DNA from 4 places in the Mesorhizobium sp. B2-1-3A genome. Region 3 is predicted to be linked to each of the others. Evidence: predicted binding sites of a transcription regulator. Region 3 holds the regulator's gene; each other region holds the start of a gene.
The links. The regulator PhoB, encoded in region 3, activates phosphate uptake and scavenging genes when phosphate is short. The targets are predictions, from matches to a motif close to TGTCATNNANCTGTCAT.
Positions count from the first base shown of each region.

Region 1 (4,879 bases), on a different contig from region 3:
TCTCCTTATCAGGTCAATGCCAAGCTGATGGCGCATGCCAAGCAGGACGCGCTGTTCATGCACTGCCTGCCGGCGCATCGCGGCGAGGAAGTGACCGACGAGGTCATCGATGGACCCCATTCGGTGGTCTTCGACGAGGCCGAGAACCGGCTCCACGCCCAGAAGGCGGTGCTCGCCTGGTGTCTTGGTGCTTGAGATGAAGTGTCTGGGCGCTTGATCTGCGGGGGCGCGATGCCTATCTGCGCCGCATCACGCAAATCAAGCGCGTTTGGACGCATGCACCCCAGGGGGCGGCATGGCCGCGCCCTGGAGCTTTGTCATGTTGGAAACGCATCAAGTGACTGAACATCACCCCAAACTCGGCGAGTTCGGCTATGCCGGCGACGACCATGTCGTGCCTTTCGAGGTCGGTCCGCTCGACGTGCGCGGTCGCACGGTCCAGCTCGGGCCGATGCTCGACGCCATCCTCAGCCGCCACGACTATCCCGAGCCGGTCGCCCGCCTGCTGGCGGAAGCCTGCGTGCTGACGGTGCTGCTCGGCACCTCGCTCAAATTCGAGGGCAAGTTCATCCTGCAGACCCGTACCGACGGGCCGGTCGACATGCTGGTGGCGGATTTCACGACGCCTTCGGCGCTGCGCGCCTATGCGCGCTTCGATGCCGATAGGCTCGAGGCCCTCGTCGCGGCGGGCGAGACGTCCCAGCAGACGCTGCTCGGCAGCGGCGTGCTGGCGCTGACCATCGACCAGGGTGCCCACACGCAGCGTTATCAGGGCATCGTGCAACTCGACGGCGAGACGCTGGAGGACGCGGCGCGCACCTACTTCCGCCAGTCGGAGCAGATTCCGACGGATATCAGGCTCTCTGTCGCCAAGCTTTTGACGCCGGGCCCTGGTGGCGCGCGCGAACAGTGGCGTGCCGGTGGCATCCTGGCGCAGTTCCTGCCGCAGTCCCCCGAGCGCATGCGCGTTCCGGACCTGCCCGGCGGCGATGGCGATCCGCGTGACGAGATCCACGATCCGGCCGACAATTCCTGGCAGGAATTGCTGGCGCTGCTCGGTACCATCGAACCGACAGAGCTGATCGATCCGACGATCGGCGCCGAGCGGCTGCTCTATCGCCTATTCCATGAGCATGGCGTGCGCGTCTTCGGCGGCGTCCCCGTCGCCGACCAGTGCTCGTGCTCGCGCGACAAGATCCGCGGCATCCTCGAGGGCTTCTCCGCGCAGGAGATCAAGGACTCGACCGAGGACGGCGGCATCCACGTCGCCTGCGAATTCTGCTCGAAGCAATATGACTTCGACCCGGCGGAATTCGCGGCGCAGTAAAGGGAGCTTCCTTCTTCCCGTCACTATCGGGGAGAAGGTGCCGGCAGGCGGATGAGGGGCAGCGCTAACTTTGGCAAGTGGCCGCGCGTAGACCCGTCACGTGCGTGAAAGATAATCTCATCAGTTCGGCGCCGCCCCTCATTGCGTGCCGGGCATTTCTCCCCGTGTAGTGACGGGGAGAAAGACGCTCAATTCACCGTCCGTCTCGTTCCCGGCAGATCCAGCGAAAAGGCCGGGATGGCGATGTCGAATGTCTCGCCGCGCTTGTTGCGCATCGTATAGCGCCCGACCATGATCCCTGACGGCGTCGAGAGCGGGCAGCCCGACGTGTATTGATAGCTGTCGCCGGGATTGAGTTCGGGCTGGTCGCCGACAACGCCGGGGCCTCGCACTTCCTCGACCCGGCCGGCGCCGTCGGTGATGTGCCAATAGCGCGACAGAAGCTGCACGAATTCGTCCGACTGATTGTCGATCGTTATCTGGTAACCCCAGACATAGCGGTTCTCGGAAGGATCCGAACGGTCCTCGAGATAGAACGGCCTGACCTGCACTTCGATGTTGCGCGTGACTGCGCGGTACATAAGCGGCTCCAAAACGATATCGAGCATGATCCCGAAAAGTGGACCGGTTTTCCCGGCCAAACGGTTTCCGCCTGTCCAAAGATCATGCTCAAACAAACAAAACTTTCGGCCCTCCAGGCGAGGAGGTCAACGTGCGCGTCTTGTCGCGCTCGTCCTCGAAAGGCAGGTGCCGGCAAAGAATGTCATTTAAGTGACACATGACAATGGTGGTGTGCGCGAACCGAGCGACTCGGCGCTCTGTCGAACTGTTGAAAGCGGCCACACCGCGGCCCGTCTCTTCTGGAGCGCCCAGATCTCGATGGAACTCACTATCATAGCCGCCTCGCTTTCGACTGCTCTTATCCTTTCAAACGCTGCCAGCATCGCGCTGGCGGCCTCACAGCTGAAACGGCGCACTACGATCTCGCCGCCAGCCGGCAAATCGCAGCCGGTGTCGATTGTCGTGCCGTCGCGTGGCGTCGAGCCGTTCACGCACGAGACGCTGGAGCGCGCCTTCTCGCTCGACTGGCCGCGCTACGAGTTGATCTTCTGCGTTGCCCATGCCGATGATCCGGTGGTCGGGTTGATCAGACAAGCCATTGCCCGTTTCCCCAAGCTGCCGGCCCGGCTGTTGATCGGTGACGATCGCGTCAGCGCCAATCCCAAGCTCAACAATTGCGTCAAGGGTTGGGAAGCCGCGCGGCACAAATGGGTCATCCTGGCTGATTCCAACGTGCTGATGCCCGGGGATTACATCCAGCATCTGATGGCGGCGTGGCGGCCAAACACGGGCCTTGTCTGCTCGACGCCGATCGGCTCGCGGCCGGATGGCTTCTGGGCCGAGGTCGAATGCGCCTTCCTCAACACCCTGCAGGCCCGCTGGCAGTATGCCGGTGAGGCGCTCGGCCTTGGCTTTGCCCAGGGCAAGAGCATGCTTTGGAACAAGCCGATGCTGGATGCCAATGGCGGCATCCGCGCGCTGGCCGCCGAAATCGCCGAGGACGCCGCCGCGACCAAGCTGGTCAATGGGCTCGGCCTGCGCGTCAATCTCGTCGCCTCGCCCTTCGAACAGCCGCTTGGCCGGCGCACGCTTGGCGAGATCTGGTCGCGCCAGGCCCGCTGGGCGCGCCTGCGCCGCGTCACCTTTCCGCTGTTCTTCGCACCTGAAATCCTGACCGGCGCGGTGGTGCCGCTGGTGCTTGCGCTGGTTGCGGCGGCAAGCGCCGGCTTCAGCCTGCCGCTGACGGCCGTCGCCGTGCTGGCGGCCTTCTACTTCCCGGAATGTGCACTGGCCTGGTCCAAGGGCTGGTACCTGTCGCCGCGCATGGTCGCGGCGATCGTGGTGCGTGACCTGATCCTGCCGGCGATGTGGGCACGCGGCTGGCTCGGCGGCGCCGTCGACTGGCGCGGCAATGCGATGACCATCGGCACCAAGGCCGCCGAACTTGAAGAGGCGCCGTCGCGAGCCTGAATCCGCCGCAGGCGACGCTGCCTGGACGGCCTGCTATTTGGCGGCTTTCAACGCCTGTGCGATGTCTTCCAGAAGGTCGTCGGTGTCTTCCAGGCCAGCAGACAATCTCAGCGTACCAGGCCCGATGCCGAGTTCGGCGCGGGCCTCGTCGCTTAAATTCTTGTGCGTCGTCGTCGCCGGATGGGTGATCAGGCTCTTGGCGTCGCCAAGGTTGTTCGAGATCAGCACGATGTCGAGTGCATTCTGCAGGGCGAAGGCTGCCTGCTTGCCGCCCTTGACATCGAGGCAGATCAGCGTCGAGCCGCCCGACATCTGCTTCTTGACGATATCGGCCTGCGGGTGGTCGGCGCGGCCGGGATAGATGACACGAGCAATCTGCGGCTGTTCGGCGAGAAAATCGGCGATCCTGCCGGCGCTCTCCGTCTGCTGGCGCACGCGCAGCGGCAGCGTCTCCAGGCCCTTCAGCAACGTCCAGGCATTGAAGGGCGACAGGCTGGGGCCGGTGTGGCGGAAATAGTCGTGCAGGTTCTCGTCGATCCACTTCTTGTCCGACAGGATCACGCCGCCGAGGCAGCGGCCCTGGCCGTCGATGTGCTTGGTCGCCGAATAGACGACGATATGCGCGCCAAGCTGCAACGGCTTCTGCTGCAAAGGCGTGGCGAAGACATTGTCGACGACAAGCCGCGCGCCGATTGAATTGGCAAGCGCGGCGACGGCTGATATGTCGACCACTTCCAGTGTCGGATTGGTCGGGCTTTCCAGGAAGAACAGCTTGGTGTTGGGCCTGACCGCCTTTTCCCAATTGGCGATGTCGGTGCCGTCGACCAGCGTGGCCTCGATGCCGTAGCGCGGCGCCAGCGTCTCGACCACCCAGCGGCAGGAGCCGAACAGCGCGCGCGCCGCCACGATATGGTCACCGGCCTTGACGCTGCACAGAAGGGCCGCCGTCACCGCGGCCATGCCCGACGCCGTGGCGCGCGCATCCTCCGCGCCTTCGAGCGCGCACATGCGCTTTTCGAACATGTCGACGGTCGGATTGGCGTAGCGCGAATAGATGAAACCTGGTTCCTCGCCCTTGAACCGGGCTTCGGCCGCCTGCGCCGTTTTGTAGACATAGCCCTGCGTCAGATACATCGCCTCGGAGGTTTCGCCGAAGCCGGAACGCAGGGTTCCGCCATGCACGAGGGCTGTCTGAGGCTTCCAGTTGCGCTTCTTGGTGCTCATCGCTTTTGTTCCAGACACAAAAAAACCGGCCGCGAAAGTCGCAACCGGTCCATACGGCCTTGCGGCCCGACGGTCCTTTAGCGACTTGTTTAACGTGGCTGCAAGCCGACCGGCCAAATCACCACGGGATAACGACCCTTTAGACCCGTCCCACGCTTGCGTCAATTGCCGGCTTCATTAAGAGGTTTGTACCAAGCGGGTTCGACAAAGCCTGCCCTCTAGGAGCGAAGCCTTGCGAGAGACGGGCATTCTTCCCGATCAGGACATTTCGGCGCTGTTCCAGTCCGGCGCGCTGAA
Region 1 covers NZ_VFWK01000007.1:214,355-219,233, reverse strand. The annotation lists gene argF (ornithine carbamoyltransferase) at 1-195, shown strand, start outside; gene FJ977_RS28210 (Hsp33 family molecular chaperone) at 296-1,327, shown strand; gene apaG (Co2+/Mg2+ efflux protein ApaG) at 1,516-1,908, opposite strand; gene FJ977_RS28200 (ceramide glucosyltransferase) at 2,207-3,358, shown strand; gene FJ977_RS28195 (O-succinylhomoserine sulfhydrylase) at 3,392-4,582, opposite strand; SAM riboswitch at 4,640-4,717, opposite strand; gene FJ977_RS28190 (2'-deoxycytidine 5'-triphosphate deaminase) at 4,815-4,879, shown strand, end outside.
Region 1: FJ977_RS28200 (ceramide glucosyltransferase) is a predicted target of PhoB. The motif match lies at 2,089-2,105, and genes of this name have one in related genera.

Region 2 (4,879 bases), on a different contig from region 3:
GCGGCGATCTCAACAATCCGATCAGGACGAGATTTTTGAAGGCGGTGCGCGACCTGCCGTTCTGCGATGCCGGCTCGCACAAGCCGAACGCTCCGGCCGAATACGCCAAGCCGTTTCTCAGCATCAGCCAGCACCAGCGCTATCGCTACATCGTCTCGCTCGAGGGCAACGACGTGGCGACCAACCTCAAATGGATCTTGAGCTCGAAGTCGCTCTGCCTGATGCCGCCGCCGACATACGAGACATGGTTCGCCGAGCGGCAGCTCGAGGCCAATGTCCACTATGTGCCGCTCGAAGCTGATTTCTCGGACCTCGCCGAACATGTAGCCTATTTCGAACGGAACCCGGAGAAGGCGGAGCGTATTACCGCGGCAGCGAACGCCTATTGCCGGACCTTTGGGCACGAACAGACTGAACAGGCGATCTCCCTGCTGGTGCTCTACAAATATTTCGTGCTCAGCGGCCAGATCGAGCCGGATACCGAGGTCTGGCGCTGCATAACGGGCTAGTGCCCAGGGTCTCTCGTCGAAGTCGGTCGGCACGCGCTGGACGACCGCCGCCCTCGGTAAATGCCTGGCACAACGACGCGTAAGCGTGACGCGGCCAATGCCTATTGCCGGACAATCTCCAATGCTCGTGCTCAGCGGCCAGCTCGAACCCGATCGCCAACTCTGGCACTTCATCGAGGGCTAGCGTGGCTCGGCCTAGAGCAATTCCAGGAAAAGTGTGAAACGGTTTTCCCGGGAAAAGCGCGTAGCGCTTCCCCTAGGTAACTCAGTCAAAACAAAGAGTTAGAGCGGCTCGACGTTTCCGTGAAACGACGAGCCGCTCTAACGGTCAGATGACGCTGCGGTCGAGAACCATGTCGGCGGGGCCGAAGCGATCCTTTGCCGTCAATTGCTGGTGCCAGTAGGGGTAGAGCAGGGGCGGGCGGCTGACGGCGTCGAGGCGCTGGCGTTCTTCAGGGTTGAGCTCCAGGGCCGCCGCGGCGAGATTGTCCTTGAGCTGGGCATCGTTGCGGGCGCCAATCACCAGCGAGGAGACGGCGGGGCGTCCGAGCAGCCAGGCAAGTGCCACCTGCGCCGCCGAGACGCTGCGGGCCTTGCCGATCTCCACCAGCACGTCCACGATCCGCCAGAGCCGATCCTCGTCCCGGATCGGCGGCTCGGACCAACCCGCGAGCTGGCGCGCGGTCGGGCTGTCGCGGCGGTATTTGCCGGACAGCAAGCCGCCGGCGAGCGGACTCCAGACCAGCACGCCCAGCCCCTGGTCGACCGAGATCGGTAGCAGTTCATATTCGGCCTCGCGTGCCTCCAGCGTATAGTGGATCTGCTGGGTGACGAAGCGTTGCTGGTGACGGCTGTCGCTGATGGAGAGCGCCTTCATCACCTGCCAGCCGGACCAGTTGGAGCAGCCGATATAGCGCACCTTGCCCTGGGCGACCAAAGTGTCGAGCGCGGCCACCGTTTCCTCGACCGGGGTAAGACCGTCCCACTGGTGGACGAAATAGATGTCGATGACGTCGGTCTTCAGCCGCTTCAGGCTCTTTTCGCATTCACGGATCAGATGGTGGCGCGACAGGCCTTCGTCGTTCGGCCCGCTGCCGATCCGCATGCGCGCCTTTGACGCGATCAGCACGTCGTTCTTGCGCTTGCCGCCGAGTGCCTCGCCGACGATCTCTTCCGACAGGCCGTTCGAATAGACATTGGCGGTGTCGATGAGGTTGATGCCGGCGTCGATGCACATGTCGATCATCCGCTTCGCTTCGGTAAGATCGCTGTTGCCCACCGCGGCGAAGGGCCCGGTGCCGCCGAACGTCATGGTGCCCAAAGTTAGTGTCGAAACCTTCAGGCCGGAACGGCCAAGGGTGCGGTATTCCATGTCAGTCCTCGCGATTGTGTTGAATTGGGGCGCCGCGAAGGGCAGCCCGGAATGCGACCGGGGATTTGTAGGACAATTTGCCCGGCTTGTCGCCATGCAATGATGATGGATCGATCACGCATGGCGGAGCTTTTAAAGGCCGCGGTCGCGTTCCGGACTGCAATAAAACCGTCACCGCCGGCCTATATTGAATTCGGCTAAGGTGTTTCCATTCCAGGCCACGGGCCTGCAGTTTGGGGTGCCGGACATGAACCGACAGGGCTTGCTAGCGGAGCGACTGATATGACCGAGCTAAGACAGAATTCTCCCGCCAAGGATTGGCTTGAAGCCGAGCTCGCCGACACGCTCGACGAAGACTATGAGCTCGAAATGTCGGAGCCGGCGCTGTCGATGGAGATCGCCAAGATCTACAAGAACTCGCATCCGCCTTCGATCGATCGCATGCAATATTTTCGCGACCTGATCACCTTGCAGTCCGAACTGATCAAGCTGCAGTCCTGGGTCGCTTATCACAAGAAGAAGCTGGTGGTGGTTTTCGAGGGCCGTGACTCTGCCGGCAAGGGCGGCGTCATCAAGCGCATCACCCAGCGGCTCAATCCGCGCATCTGCCGCGTCGTGGCACTTCCGGCGCCGACCGAACGCGAGAAGTCGCAATGGTATTTCCAGCGCTATGTCCCGCATCTGCCGGCTGGCGGCGAGATCGTGCTGTTCGACCGCTCCTGGTACAATCGCTCCGGCGTCGAACGGGTGATGGGCTTTGCCTCGCACGACCAGGTCGAGGAGTTCTTCCACGACGTGCCGGAGTTCGAGCGCATGCTGGTGCGCTCGGGTATCACCGTGGTCAAATACTGGTTCTCGATCACCGATGAGGAACAGCAGATGCGCTTCCTGATGCGCATCCACGATCCGATGAAGCAGTGGAAGCTGTCGCCGATGGATCTGCAATCGCGCGTGCGCTGGGAGCAGTATACCAAGGCCAAGGAAGAAACCTTCGCCCGCACCAACATTCCGGAGGCGCCCTGGTTCATCGTCGAGGGCAACGACAAGAAGCGCGCGCGGCTGAACTGCATCGACCATCTGCTCAAGCAGATGCCTTATGAAGAGGTGCCGCACGAGGAGATCACGCTGCCCGAGCGCGTCTTCAATCCCGAATACGAGCGCCAGACATTGCCGCGCGAACTCTACGTGCCGGAGAAGTATTGAGCACTTTGTCCTTCTCCCCGTTCACGGGGAGAAGGTGCCCGAAGGGCGGATGAGGGGCGGCGCCAGCGTTGGCGATTGAGCCCCAATTCGCTGCTATTGGTAGCTTGCCGCTAGTCTCCAAAGGCCGCGCCGCCCCTCATTGCCCTGCCGGGCATTTCTCCCCGTATAGTGACGGGGAGAAAGAGCTGTAGTCACGCCCGCCCGATCACCACATGCGTGGCAAGCGCCGTCGCAACCTGCTCGGTGCACTGGTAGCCGAGCTTCAGCATGTCGAGGCCGGCGAACAGATTCTCACCTGTGCCAAGCAGGATCGGCGAGATCGCCAGGTGCATCTCGTCGATGAGCTTCTCCTGAAGGTATTGCCGGATTGTCGAAACGCCGCCACCAACCCGCACATCCTTGCCGCCAGCCGCGACCTTTGCCTGCTCGAGCGCCGAATGGATGCCGTCGGTGACGAAGTGGAAGGTCGTGCCGCCTTCCATGACGATCGGATCGCGTTTGTAGCGCGTCAGCACGAAAGTCGGCACGTGATAGGGCGGGCTGGGGCCCCACCAGCCTTTCCAGCTGTCGTCAGGCCAATCGCCTCGGATCGGCCCGAACATGTTGCGGCCGAGGATCCAGGCGCCGACATTCTCGAAACTGCGTGCCGCGAAGCTGTCATCGGTGTCGGTGGTCCCGTCGTTCTTGCCGAGCACCATCTGGCGGAACGTGCGGGTGCCGATCATCCATTTGTGCAGATTTTCGCCGCCGACGCCGAGAGGATGTTCAAGAGTCTGATCCGGACCGGCGCCGTAACCGTCGAGCGAGAGGGTGAATGCATTGACACGAAGTTTTGACACCATTGCCTCCTGAACCGCATGTAATTTGCAATCAGTGGCCGTTTAACCTAACTGCTTGCAAAAAGCAATTGGTTTCATGTGGTGCGCAAACGGGCTACAGAAGGCTCCTGACAGCCAGCTGGGAACGATCGTTCAAAACAAAGATAACGGTGCTAATACCCCGCATCGCCGGGCTTCGGCGGCTTCCTCGTTCAGGTTTGGTGCAAGCTACCCCTTCAGCATCTCCGCCACCTCAGGCGCGAAATAGGTCAGGATCCCATCACAGCCGGCGCGCTTGAAGGCAAGCAAGCTCTCCAGCATCGCCTTTTCGCCGTCGATCCAGCCATTGGCGCCCGCGGCCTTGATCATCGAATATTCGCCCGACACCTGGTAGGCGAAGGTCGGCATCTGGAATTCGTCCTTCAGCCGGCGGATGATGTCGAGATAGGGCAGGCCTGGTTTGACCATCAGCATGTCGGCGCCCTCGGCGATGTCCTGCTCGGCCTCGCGCACCGCCTCGTCGGAATTGGCGTGGTCGATGTAATAGGTCTTCTTGTCGCCCTTGAGCAGCCCGGCGGTGCCGACCGCCTCCCGATAGGGGCCGTAGAAGGCCGAGGCGAACTTCGTCGCGTAAGACATGATCGCCACGTCCTGAAAACCGTTGGCGTCGAGCGCGTCGCGGATGGCGCCGATCCGGCCGTCCATCATGTCGGAAGGCGCGATGATGTCGGCGCCGGCGGCCGCCTGGATGACGGCCGCAGCCGCGACCTGCTCGACCGTCTCGTCGTTGACGATGATGCCGTCGCGCAGGATGCCGTCATGGCCATGGCTGGTGAACGGGTCGAGCGCGGCGTCGGTGATGATGCCGATTCCGGGCACCGCGTCCTTTATCGCGCGGCTGGCGCGATTGATGATGTTTTCCGGGTCGAGGATGTGCGAGCCGGTCTGGTCGCGTAAGGCCAGGTCGACATTGGGGA
Region 2 covers NZ_VFWK01000001.1:290,962-295,840, reverse strand. The annotation lists gene FJ977_RS01585 (glycosyl transferase family 90) at 1-509, shown strand, start outside; gene FJ977_RS01580 (aldo/keto reductase) at 838-1,881, opposite strand; gene ppk2 (polyphosphate kinase 2) at 2,164-3,084, shown strand; gene FJ977_RS01570 (dihydrofolate reductase family protein) at 3,276-3,923, opposite strand; gene hemB (porphobilinogen synthase) at 4,131-4,879, opposite strand, start outside.
Region 2: ppk2 (polyphosphate kinase 2) is a predicted target of PhoB. The motif match lies at 2,040-2,056, and genes of this name have one in related genera.

Region 3 (4,879 bases):
CGCCACGACGATCTGCGCCGGCGCAACCGCGCCATGGTGATTGCGGCCGTGCGCCGGGCCGGCCAACCGTCGCGCACCGAGATCGCCGCGACCACCGGCCTCAGCCATTCGACCATATCGGCGATCTCTTCGGACCTGATCGGCGAAGGCATCCTAGTCGAGGGCAAGCCGAGCGAGGCCGGTGCGCTCAAACGCGGCAGGCCACAGGTCGGCCTCGGCCTCAACCCGGAGGCCGCGGCCATCATGACTGTGGTGCTGTCGCTGAATTTCCTGTCCGTCGCCGTCATCGACTATGCCGGCCAGGTGATATCGGAGGAACAGCGCCGGCTGGACACGCTGACCATGTCGCGCGAGGCGCTGATCGGTGAATGCGTCGCCATTGTACGGCGCCGCCTCGAGGATCCCGATATCGACGTGCGCAGCGTCGCCCGCATCGCACTGGCGATCCAGGGCATCACCGACACCGAGGCCAGGGCCATGCTGTGGTCGCCGATCACGCCGCAGACCGACATCGCCTTCGCCGACATACTGGAAGCCGAGTTCGGCATCCCGGCCACCATGGAGAACGACTGCAACATGATGGCGGTGGCGCTGCGCTGGCGCGACCCCGAACGCTACCGCGACGACTTCATCGCTATCCTTTTGTCGCACGGCATCGGCATGGGCCTGGTGCTGAAGGGCGAGCTGTTCACCGGCACCCATTCGTCGGGCGGCGAGTTCGGCCACATGATCCATCGGCCAGGCGGCGCGCTCTGCCGCTGCGGGCGGCGCGGCTGCGTCGAGGCCTATGCCGGCAACTACGCCATCTGGCGCAATGCCAGGCAGCTTGGCGAGGACACCGAACCGGTCGCCGACGTCAGCGACGCGCAGATGCGGGCATTGGCGACGACAGCGCGGGAACGCGCCGGGCCCGAGCGCGAAGCCTATCGCAAGGCCGGAGAAGCACTAGGTTATGGCCTCGGCAGCCTGTTTGCGCTGATCGATCCCGCCCCCGTGGCCATGGTCGGCGTCAGCGCCGCCGCCTTCGACCTGATCGAGCCGGCATTGCGCGAGGCGATCGCCCAGACCGCCGGCGGCCAGCACTCGAAATCGATTTCGTTCGACACCGAACCGAACGAGTTGCCCCTGATCCGCGAGGGCTGCGCCATGCGCGCACTGACCTTCGTCGATCAGGAAATCTTCGCGCCGGGCGTGCAGGCAAGAGGCAGTGCCGGGAAGAGCGTTGCCTGAGCTGGCATTCGTCGTTGATGCGGTAGACCCTCGCTTACTTGGAGATTGGCCGTCGTCATCCGTGGGCGGAGCAGGAGCGAAGCTCCGTCGCGGAGACCCTGGGATCCATTCCGTGACCTATGCCACGCAGTGCAACGGAGCAGGATTTGCGCCGTGGCAACGCTTTGAGGTCGCGGCATGGATCCTTGGGCTGCAGAGCAGCCCCAGGGGTTCGCGCCGCGTCGCTGCGCTCCTTGCTCGCCCAAGGATAACGAAGCCATGAGCGTCTCAGCCAATTGTCAATGCGTGTGACCCGGGAGTGGACACAGTCAACCTATCAACGCTTCCGCCTCAAGGCTCTAATCTTCCCTGATCGCGTAGCCTGCCCCACGGATGGTGCGGATGACGTCGGGCATGCGGCCATTGTTGACCGCCTTGCGCAGGCGGCCGACATGCACGTCCACGGTGCGCTCGTCGATATAGATCGTCTCACCCCAGACATTGTCGAGCAGTTGGCTGCGCGAGAAGACGCGGCCGGGATGGCGCATCATGAATTCGAGCAGGCGGAATTCGGTCGGCCCGAGCCGGATCTCGCTCTTCTTGCGGTAGACCCGGTGCGATTCACGGTCGAGCACGATGTCGCCGACCTTGAGCACGCTGGACAGCACTTCCGGCTTGGCGCGGCGCAGCAGCGCCTTGACGCGGGCCATGAATTCCGGCGTCGAGAACGGCTTGACCAGATAATCGTCGGCCCCTGTGGAGAGCCCACGCACACGGTCGCTTTCTTCACCCCGCGCGGTAAGCATGATGATCGGCAGCCGTTCGGTCTCGGGCCGCATTCTTAGCCGGCGACAGAGTTCGATGCCGGACACCGCCGGTACCATCCAGTCGAGCACCAGGAGATCGGGCACGTTCTCCTGCAGCCGGATTTCGGCTTCATCGCCGCGGGTTACCACCTCGACCTGATAACCTTCCGATTCCAGATTGTAGCGGAGGAGCACGCCGAGCGGCTCCTCGTCCTCCACCACCATGATGCGTGGTGCGATCATTGACTGGTCACCTCTAAAGCAATCCCAGGAAAAAATGTGTAGCGGTTTTCCATCCTGAATTGCGTGAAACAAAGAGATAGAGCGGTTCGGCGTTTCCGCGAAACGCTGAACCGCTCCAACGCTCAAGCCGCCGGCGCCGACATCGCCGTCTCGTCCTGTTTGGGGCGGTTGGCGGGCAGTTGCGTGCCGGTCAGGACATAGTACGCGTTCTCGGCGATGTTGGTCACATGGTCGCCGATGCGTTCGAGATTCTTGGCGCAGAACAACAGATGCGTGCAAGCGGTGATGTTGCGCGGATCCTCCATCATGTAGGTCAGCAATTCGCGGAACACCGAGGTGTACTTGACGTCGATGCGTTCGTCGTCGGCGCGCAGCTTCGCAAGCGCGGCGGCGTCGCGCGCCGCATACTCCTCGATCACGCCCTGCACCTGGATCAGCACCAGCTGCGCCATGGCGTCGATGGAATGCGACAGGTCGCGCGGCGTTGCGTTGAGACCGACGGTGCCGACGCGCTTGGCAATGTTCTTGGCAAGGTCGCCAATGCGTTCGAGGTCGCCGGCCATGCGGATCGACCCGACGACATGGCGCAGATCGTCGGCCATCGGCTGGCGCTTGGCGATCAGCGTGATGGCGCGATCGTCGAGTTCGCGCTGGCGTGCATCCATGATGGCGTCGTCGGAGACCACGCGCTGTGCCAGCGCGTTGTCGGAATTCAGCAGCGCCTTGGTGGCGCCGCCGACCATCGAGCCGGCGAGATCGCCCATGTCGCTGATCAGCCTGCTGATCTGTCCGAGATCCTCGTCGAAGGCTGCGACTGTATGTTCGGCCATGATCCTGGTCCTCGTATGCGTGCGATCAGCCGAAGCGGCCGGTGATGTAGTCTTGCGTGCGCTTCTCGCGAGGCGACGTGAAGATCTTCTCGGTGCGGTCGAATTCGACCAGTTCGCCCAGATACATGAAGGCGGTCTGCTTCGAGACGCGCGCCGCCTGCTGCATGTTGTGGGTGACGATGACGATCGTGTAGTCGGCCTGCAGCTCGTCGATCAGTTCCTCGATCTTGGCGGTCGACAGCGGATCAAGCGCGGAGGCCGGCTCGTCGAGCAGGATGACCTCCGGCTTCACCGCCACCGTGCGGGCGATGCACAGCCGCTGCTGCTGGCCGCCCGACAGGCTGAGGCCGCTGGCATTGAGCTTGTCCTTGACCTCGGTCCACAAAGCGGCGCGCTTCAGCGCCTGCTCGACACGACCGTCCATCTCGGCCTTGCTGATCTTCTCATAGAGCCTGACGCCGAAGGCGATGTTCTCGTAGATCGACATCGGGAACGGCGTCGGCTTCTGGAACACCATGCCGATCTTGGTGCGCAAAAGGTTGAGGTCCTGCGAGCGGTCGAGAACGTTCTGGCCGTCGAGCAGCACCTGGCCCTCGGCGGTCTGCTTGGGGTAGAGCTCGTAGATGCGGTTGAAGACGCGCAGCAGTGTCGACTTTCCGCAACCGGAAGGGCCGATGAAGGCGGTGACGCTGCGCTCGGGCAGCGACAGCGTGATATCCTTCAGCGCCTTCGATTGGCCGTAGTAGAAGTTGAGGTTCTTGACCTCGATCTTGGCCTTGGCCGCCGCCTCGGCGGCGATCGTCATGTCTGGAGACAACATCTGGCTCATTTGTCCTCTCTGCGTCCGGTCAGGCTGCGCGCAAAGATGCTGAGCGCGAGAACCGTCAATGTGATTATGAGTGCGCCGGTCCAGGCCAGCTGCTGCCATTCCTCGTAGGGACTGAGAGCGAACTGGAAGATGGTGACAGGCAGGCTGGCCATCGGCGCGTTGAGATTGCTGGACCAGAACTGGTTGTTCAGCGCCGTGAAAAGAAGGGGGGCGGTCTCGCCGGAGATGCGGGCGATGGCCAGCAATATGCCGGTGACGATGCCGGAAAGCGCCGCGCGATAGGCAACCGAACGGATGACCACCCAGCGCGGCGCGCCGATCGCGGTGCCGGCTTCGCGCAACGCGTTCGGCACCAGATTGAGCATGTCCTCGGTGGTGCGCACGACGACCGGGATGACCAGGATGGCCAGCGCGACGGCCCCGGCGATGGCCGAGAAATGCCCCATCGGCCGCACCATCAACTCATAGACGAACAGACCGATGATGATCGATGGCGCCGACAGAAGGATGTCGTTGATGAAGCGCACCACGGTGGTGAGCTTCGAGAAGCGTCCGTACTCAGCCATGTAGGTGCCGGCCAGCACGCCGATCGGCGTACCGACGATGATGCCGATGATGGTCATCACGATGCTGCCGTAGATGGCGTTGAGCAGGCCGCCGGCGTCACCGGGCGGCGGAGTCATTTCCGTGAAGACCGACAGCGAGACCCCCGACAGGCCCTTGTAGAGCAGTGCGCCGAGGATCAGCGCCAGCCAGGCGAGCCCGATGCCGGCGGCGATGACGCACAGCGTCATCATCACGCCATTCTTGCGCTTGCGGCTTTGGTGAAGCGATGTGGCTGTCGACATCGGTCAGGCTCCCGTGCGGGCATCGATGCGCATCAGCATGTAGCGTGCGATGGCAAGGATCAGGAAGGTGATAACGAACAGGATCAGGCCGAGCGCGACCAGCGAGGAGGTGTA
Region 3 covers NZ_VFWK01000003.1:882,677-887,555, forward strand. The annotation lists gene FJ977_RS15565 (ROK family transcriptional regulator) at 1-1,230, shown strand, start outside; gene phoB (phosphate regulon transcriptional regulator PhoB) at 1,569-2,258, opposite strand; gene phoU (phosphate signaling complex protein PhoU) at 2,381-3,088, opposite strand; gene pstB (phosphate ABC transporter ATP-binding protein PstB) at 3,114-3,917, opposite strand; gene pstA (phosphate ABC transporter permease PstA) at 3,914-4,765, opposite strand; gene pstC (phosphate ABC transporter permease subunit PstC) at 4,769-4,879, opposite strand, start outside.

Region 4 (4,879 bases), 380 kb from region 3:
CCCGCAACCTCGTCACCGGGCCACGGCTGGTGTTCATGGATGAGCCGACCGGCGGCCTCGACGTCTCGGTGCAGGCGCGCCTGCTTGATCTGCTGCGCGGACTGGTCAACGATCTTGGCCTGGCGGCCATCGTCGTCACCCACGACCTTGCCGTCGCACGTCTTCTGTCGCAGCGCATGATGGTGATGAAGGACGGCCGCGTCGTCGAAAGCGGACTCACCGACCGCGTCCTCGACGATCCCCGCGCCCCTTACACGCAGCTTCTCGTTTCCTCGATTTTGCAGGTGTAGCCGCATGATCCCGAAAAGTGGAAGCCGGTTTTCGGACCGGATCATGCGGCAAGACAAAGGACACTGATCATGCCAACCCCGCTCGTTGTTTCCGACGTCGCCAAGAGCTTTACCATGCACCTGCGCGACGGCATCAAGCTGCCCGTCGTCGCTGGCGTCTCGTTCTCGATCAAGGCTGGCGAATGCACGGTGCTCGGCGGCCCGTCCGGTGCAGGCAAGAGCTCGATCCTGAAGATGCTCTACGGCAACTATGCCGTCGATGAAGGCCAGATCATCGTCAGGCACGACGACGGGCTGATCGATCTCGCCAATGCCAGCCCGCGCACCGTGCTTGCCGTGCGCCGGCAAACGATCGGCTATGTGAGCCAATTCCTGCGCACCGTGCCGCGCGTTTCGGCGCTCGATGTCGTCGCGGAGCCGCTGGTCGAACGCGGCGAGGAGCGCGAGGCGGCCAGAGGCAAGGCGCGCGCACTGCTGGCGAAGCTCAACCTGCCGGAAAAACTCTGGGCGCTGCCGCCGGCGACCTTCTCCGGCGGCGAGCAGCAGCGCGTCAACATCGCGCGCGGCTTCATCACCGAACACCCGATCCTGCTGCTCGACGAGCCGACCGCCTCGCTCGATGCCACCAACCGCGACGTGGTGATCGAACTCATCGCCGCCAAGAAGGCGGCGGATGTCGCCCTGCTCGGCATCTTCCACGATCACGATGTGCGCGAGGCGGTTGCCGACCGCATCATCGACGTCACCGCCTTTGCTCCGGGAAAACTCGCCGCATGACCAGGAAATTGTCGGAGACGCCGCTGGTCCACCCGACGGCGGAGGTACACAACTCGACGCTTGGCCGCTGGACCGAGATCGCCGACCGCAGCCGGGTCTCGGAAAGCGAACTCGGCGACTATTCCTACATGATGCAGGACTGCGCCGTCTGGTGCGCGACGATCGGCAAGTTCGCCAACATCGCCGCAAGCGTGCGCCTCAACGCCACCAACCACCCGACCTGGCGGCCGACGCTGCACCATTTCACCTACCGCGCGTCGGACTATTGGGACGATGCCGAGCATGAGAGCGAGTTCTTCGCCCAACGCCGCGCCAAGCGCGTCAGCATCGGCCACGACACCTGGCTCGGCCACGGTTCGACCGTCCTGCCCGGCGTTACTGTCGGCGATGGCGCCGCGGTCGGCGCCGGAGCCGTCGTGTCGAAGGATGTCGCGCCCTACACCATCGTCGCCGGCGTGCCGGCAAAGCCGATCCGCGAGCGCTTCGACCGCCGCACCGCCGAACGCTACCAGGCGCTTGCCTGGTGGGACTGGGACCATGCCAGGCTGCGCGCGTCACTTGACGATTTTCGCGAACTTTCGGCCGAGGCGTTCCTGGAGAAATACGGGGGGTAGGCAGTTCCAGGAAAGGTGGCTCCCTCGCATCATCGTCATCGGGGAGCCCTTTCATATCCCTGACACAGGACTCGGACAGGACGCCATCTCCCCAAGGAGATCGCCATGCTCGATACAGTCAAACCCTCACTCGCCGGATTCTTTGCCGGCTCCAATCCGATGCCGCCGGCGCATCTCGGCACGCGCTACGACACCTCAGGCAATTTCCTGACCGAGCCCGGCAACACCGTCGTCAGCCATCTCGTCAGCGGCTCACCCTCCGAGGCCGTGGTGCTTGCGGTGCGCGACAAGATGCTGGCGATGCCCGATGCCGATCGGCTGGCCTTCACGCCCGTCTCCAGCCTGCACATGACCCTGTTCCAGGGCATCATCGAGTACCGCCGCCGCCTGCCCTATTGGCCGCAGGACGTGCCGCTCGACACCAGCATCGACGCCATGACCCGGCTTTATCTGGAGCGCCTGAAGGGTTTCGAAGGCTTCGGCCCCTTCAACATCAAGGTGGTCGAGATCGTGCCGACCGGTCTCACCGTTGCCGGCGCGACCGACGAGGATGTGCGCATCATGCGTCAATGGCGCGATGCGCTGGCGGTGCCGTTCGGCTACCGGCATCCCGATCACGACACTTACGTCTTCCACATCACCTTCGCCTATCAGATCCAGCGTCTGGCGGACGACAGGGCGGCTGCGTGGCAGGCGCTGTTCGATGATGGCCTGGCGCTTTTCGCAAGGCAGGCGCCGGTGATCGAGATTAAGCCACCCGCCTTCTGCGCTTTCCGCGACATGAAGCATTTCGAGGAATTGCTGGTGCTCGGCTGATCGCCGGCAAGGCGCCAGCCGCCAAGCCTGTGGAGCGTAACAAAACTGACATGCTGGCGACACGGCAGGTTCATGTGGCTGCGTTAGGCGAATGCCTGACGATCAATATGGACCGGACTGGAACCAGCCCATGTCAGCAAGCTCTGCCACGCTCGAAATCCGCGGTGTCAGCCGACGATTTGGCAAGAACACCGCCGTCAGCGACGTCACCATCTCGATCCCGCAGGGTCAGATGGTCGGCGTCATCGGCCGTTCGGGCGCCGGCAAATCGACCCTTCTTCGCATGATCAACCGTCTCGTCGACCCCAGCCAGGGGTCGATTTTTTTTGACGGCGCCGAGGTCTCCCAGTTGCGCGGCTCACCGCTGCGGCGCTGGCAGCGCGACTGCGCCATGATCTTCCAGCAGTTCAACCTAGTGCCGCGCCTCGACGTGTTGACCAATGTGCTGCTCGGCAAGTTGAACCATCGTTCGACCCTGTCCAACCTTCTCGGCATGTTTTCGCGCGCCGAATGCGCCGAGGCAGTCGCCGCCCTGGAGCGGCTCGACATCGCCCGTACCGCTCTGCAGCCAGCCGGCACGCTGTCAGGCGGACAGCAGCAGCGCGTCGCCATCGCCCGCGCCATGATGCAGCAGCCAAAGGTTATCCTCGCCGACGAGCCGATCGCCTCGCTCGACCCGCTCAACGCCAAGGTGGTGATGGATTCCCTGCAGGACATCAACCTGCGCGAAGGCATCACCGTCGTCACCAATCTGCATACGCTCGATACCGCGCGTGCCTATTGCAACCGCATCATCGGCATGGCCGCCGGCAAGGTCGTCTTCGACGGCCCGCCCGAAGAGCTGAACCGTGAGGCCGTGCGCCTCGTCTATGGCGCCGACAGCAATGGCGCGGAGATATCGGAGGCCATCACCTCCACCAGCGTTGCCTTCAAGCAAAAGATCGCAGCATCCGCCGGACCGCTCGAACCCGCATTCCCGGGTTACTGAGTTCAAGAAAGAGCGGCCTGGATCGTCCGCCCGCGTCAAGGGCACTTTTCAAGATCAAGAACGCTGCCGGCGCGGGGCCGGAACTTACAGGAGAGACATCAAATGTTCAGGAAGATGGTTTTCGGCGCCGTTTCGGTGCTCGCCATGGCGACCAGCATGGCCCACGCCGCCGATCTGAAGGAATTCCGCGTCGGCATCCTCGGCGGTGAAAACGAAACCGACCGGCTGCGCAACTACCAGTGCCTGGCCGACCATCTGAAGGCCGAATTCGGCTTCGAGAAGGTCTCGCTGTTCCCCGCCGCCGACTATGACGGCGTCATCCAGGGCCTGCTCGGTGGCACGCTCGACTTCGCCGAACTCGGCGCCTCCGGCTATGCCAGCGTCTATATCAAGGATCCGAAGGCGGTCACCCCGATCCTCACCACCCAGCAGACCGACGGCGCGACCGGCTATTATTCGATCGGCCTGGCGCTCAAGTCTTCCGGCATCACCGACATCAAGTCGGCCAAGGGCAAGAAGCTCGGCTATGCCGATCCGGATTCGACCTCCGGCTACCTGATCCCGCTAACCCAGATTCCGAAGGACACCGGCGCCTCCAACGAGACCTATTTCGCCTCGACCCAGTTCAACGGCGGCCATGAGAACAACATCCTGGCCGTGCGCGACGGCAAGGTCGATGTCGCTGTCGACGATTCCTCGGGCATCGGCGACTTCAAGAACGGCTTCACCTCCGGCACCTTCCACAAGGTCGTCGCCAAGGGCGCTGTCGACCCGAACGACTTCGTCGAAGTCTGGCGCTCGGGCCTGATCCCGAACGGCCCGCTGGTCGTGCGCACCGCGCTCGGCGACGAGATGACCGCCAAGCTCGCCGCCTTCTTCACCGAACTGCCGAAGAAGGACAAGGCTTGCTTCGAAGGCGTCGAAGGTGGCGATTTCACCGGCTACGTTCCGGTGAAGCCGGACTTCTACAACGTCATCGTCGAAGCCCGTAAGGCAGCCATCGGCGGCTAACGGCGAAATCAAGAAGGGCGGTGTTCAAAAACACCGCCCTTTTTGCATCTCCGATCATGACCCTTTCCGTGACAGCCCCCTCCGGCGCCCCTCATCCGATGGCCGATGCCTGGCGACGCCAGACGTCGCTGCGCAGGCTCTATACCGTGCTCGGCGTCGGCCTGCTGCTCGCCGCGATGTTCGCCAGCATGTGGTTCGCCGACGAAGCCAATGCCGGACACTTCTTCGATCGGCTGCCGCATATCCTGGATTTCTTGAGCTGGCTGGTCCCCAAGGACTGGAACGACGTCTGGCGGGCACTGTTCGACATTGCCTCGCCGCATGATACCGGCACCCAGGAATACAATTTCCCGCTCGGCCGCATCTATGTCTGGGGCGGGTTC
Region 4 covers NZ_VFWK01000003.1:507,018-511,896, forward strand. The annotation lists gene phnK (phosphonate C-P lyase system protein PhnK) at 1-290, shown strand, start outside; gene phnL (phosphonate C-P lyase system protein PhnL) at 360-1,067, shown strand; gene FJ977_RS13755 (DapH/DapD/GlmU-related protein) at 1,064-1,681, shown strand; gene FJ977_RS13760 (DUF1868 domain-containing protein) at 1,787-2,497, shown strand; gene phnC (phosphonate ABC transporter ATP-binding protein) at 2,628-3,485, shown strand; gene phnD (phosphonate ABC transporter substrate-binding protein) at 3,588-4,496, shown strand; gene phnE (phosphonate ABC transporter, permease protein PhnE) at 4,553-4,879, shown strand, end outside.
Region 4: phnC (phosphonate ABC transporter ATP-binding protein) is a predicted target of PhoB. The motif match lies at 2,533-2,549, and genes of this name have one in related genera.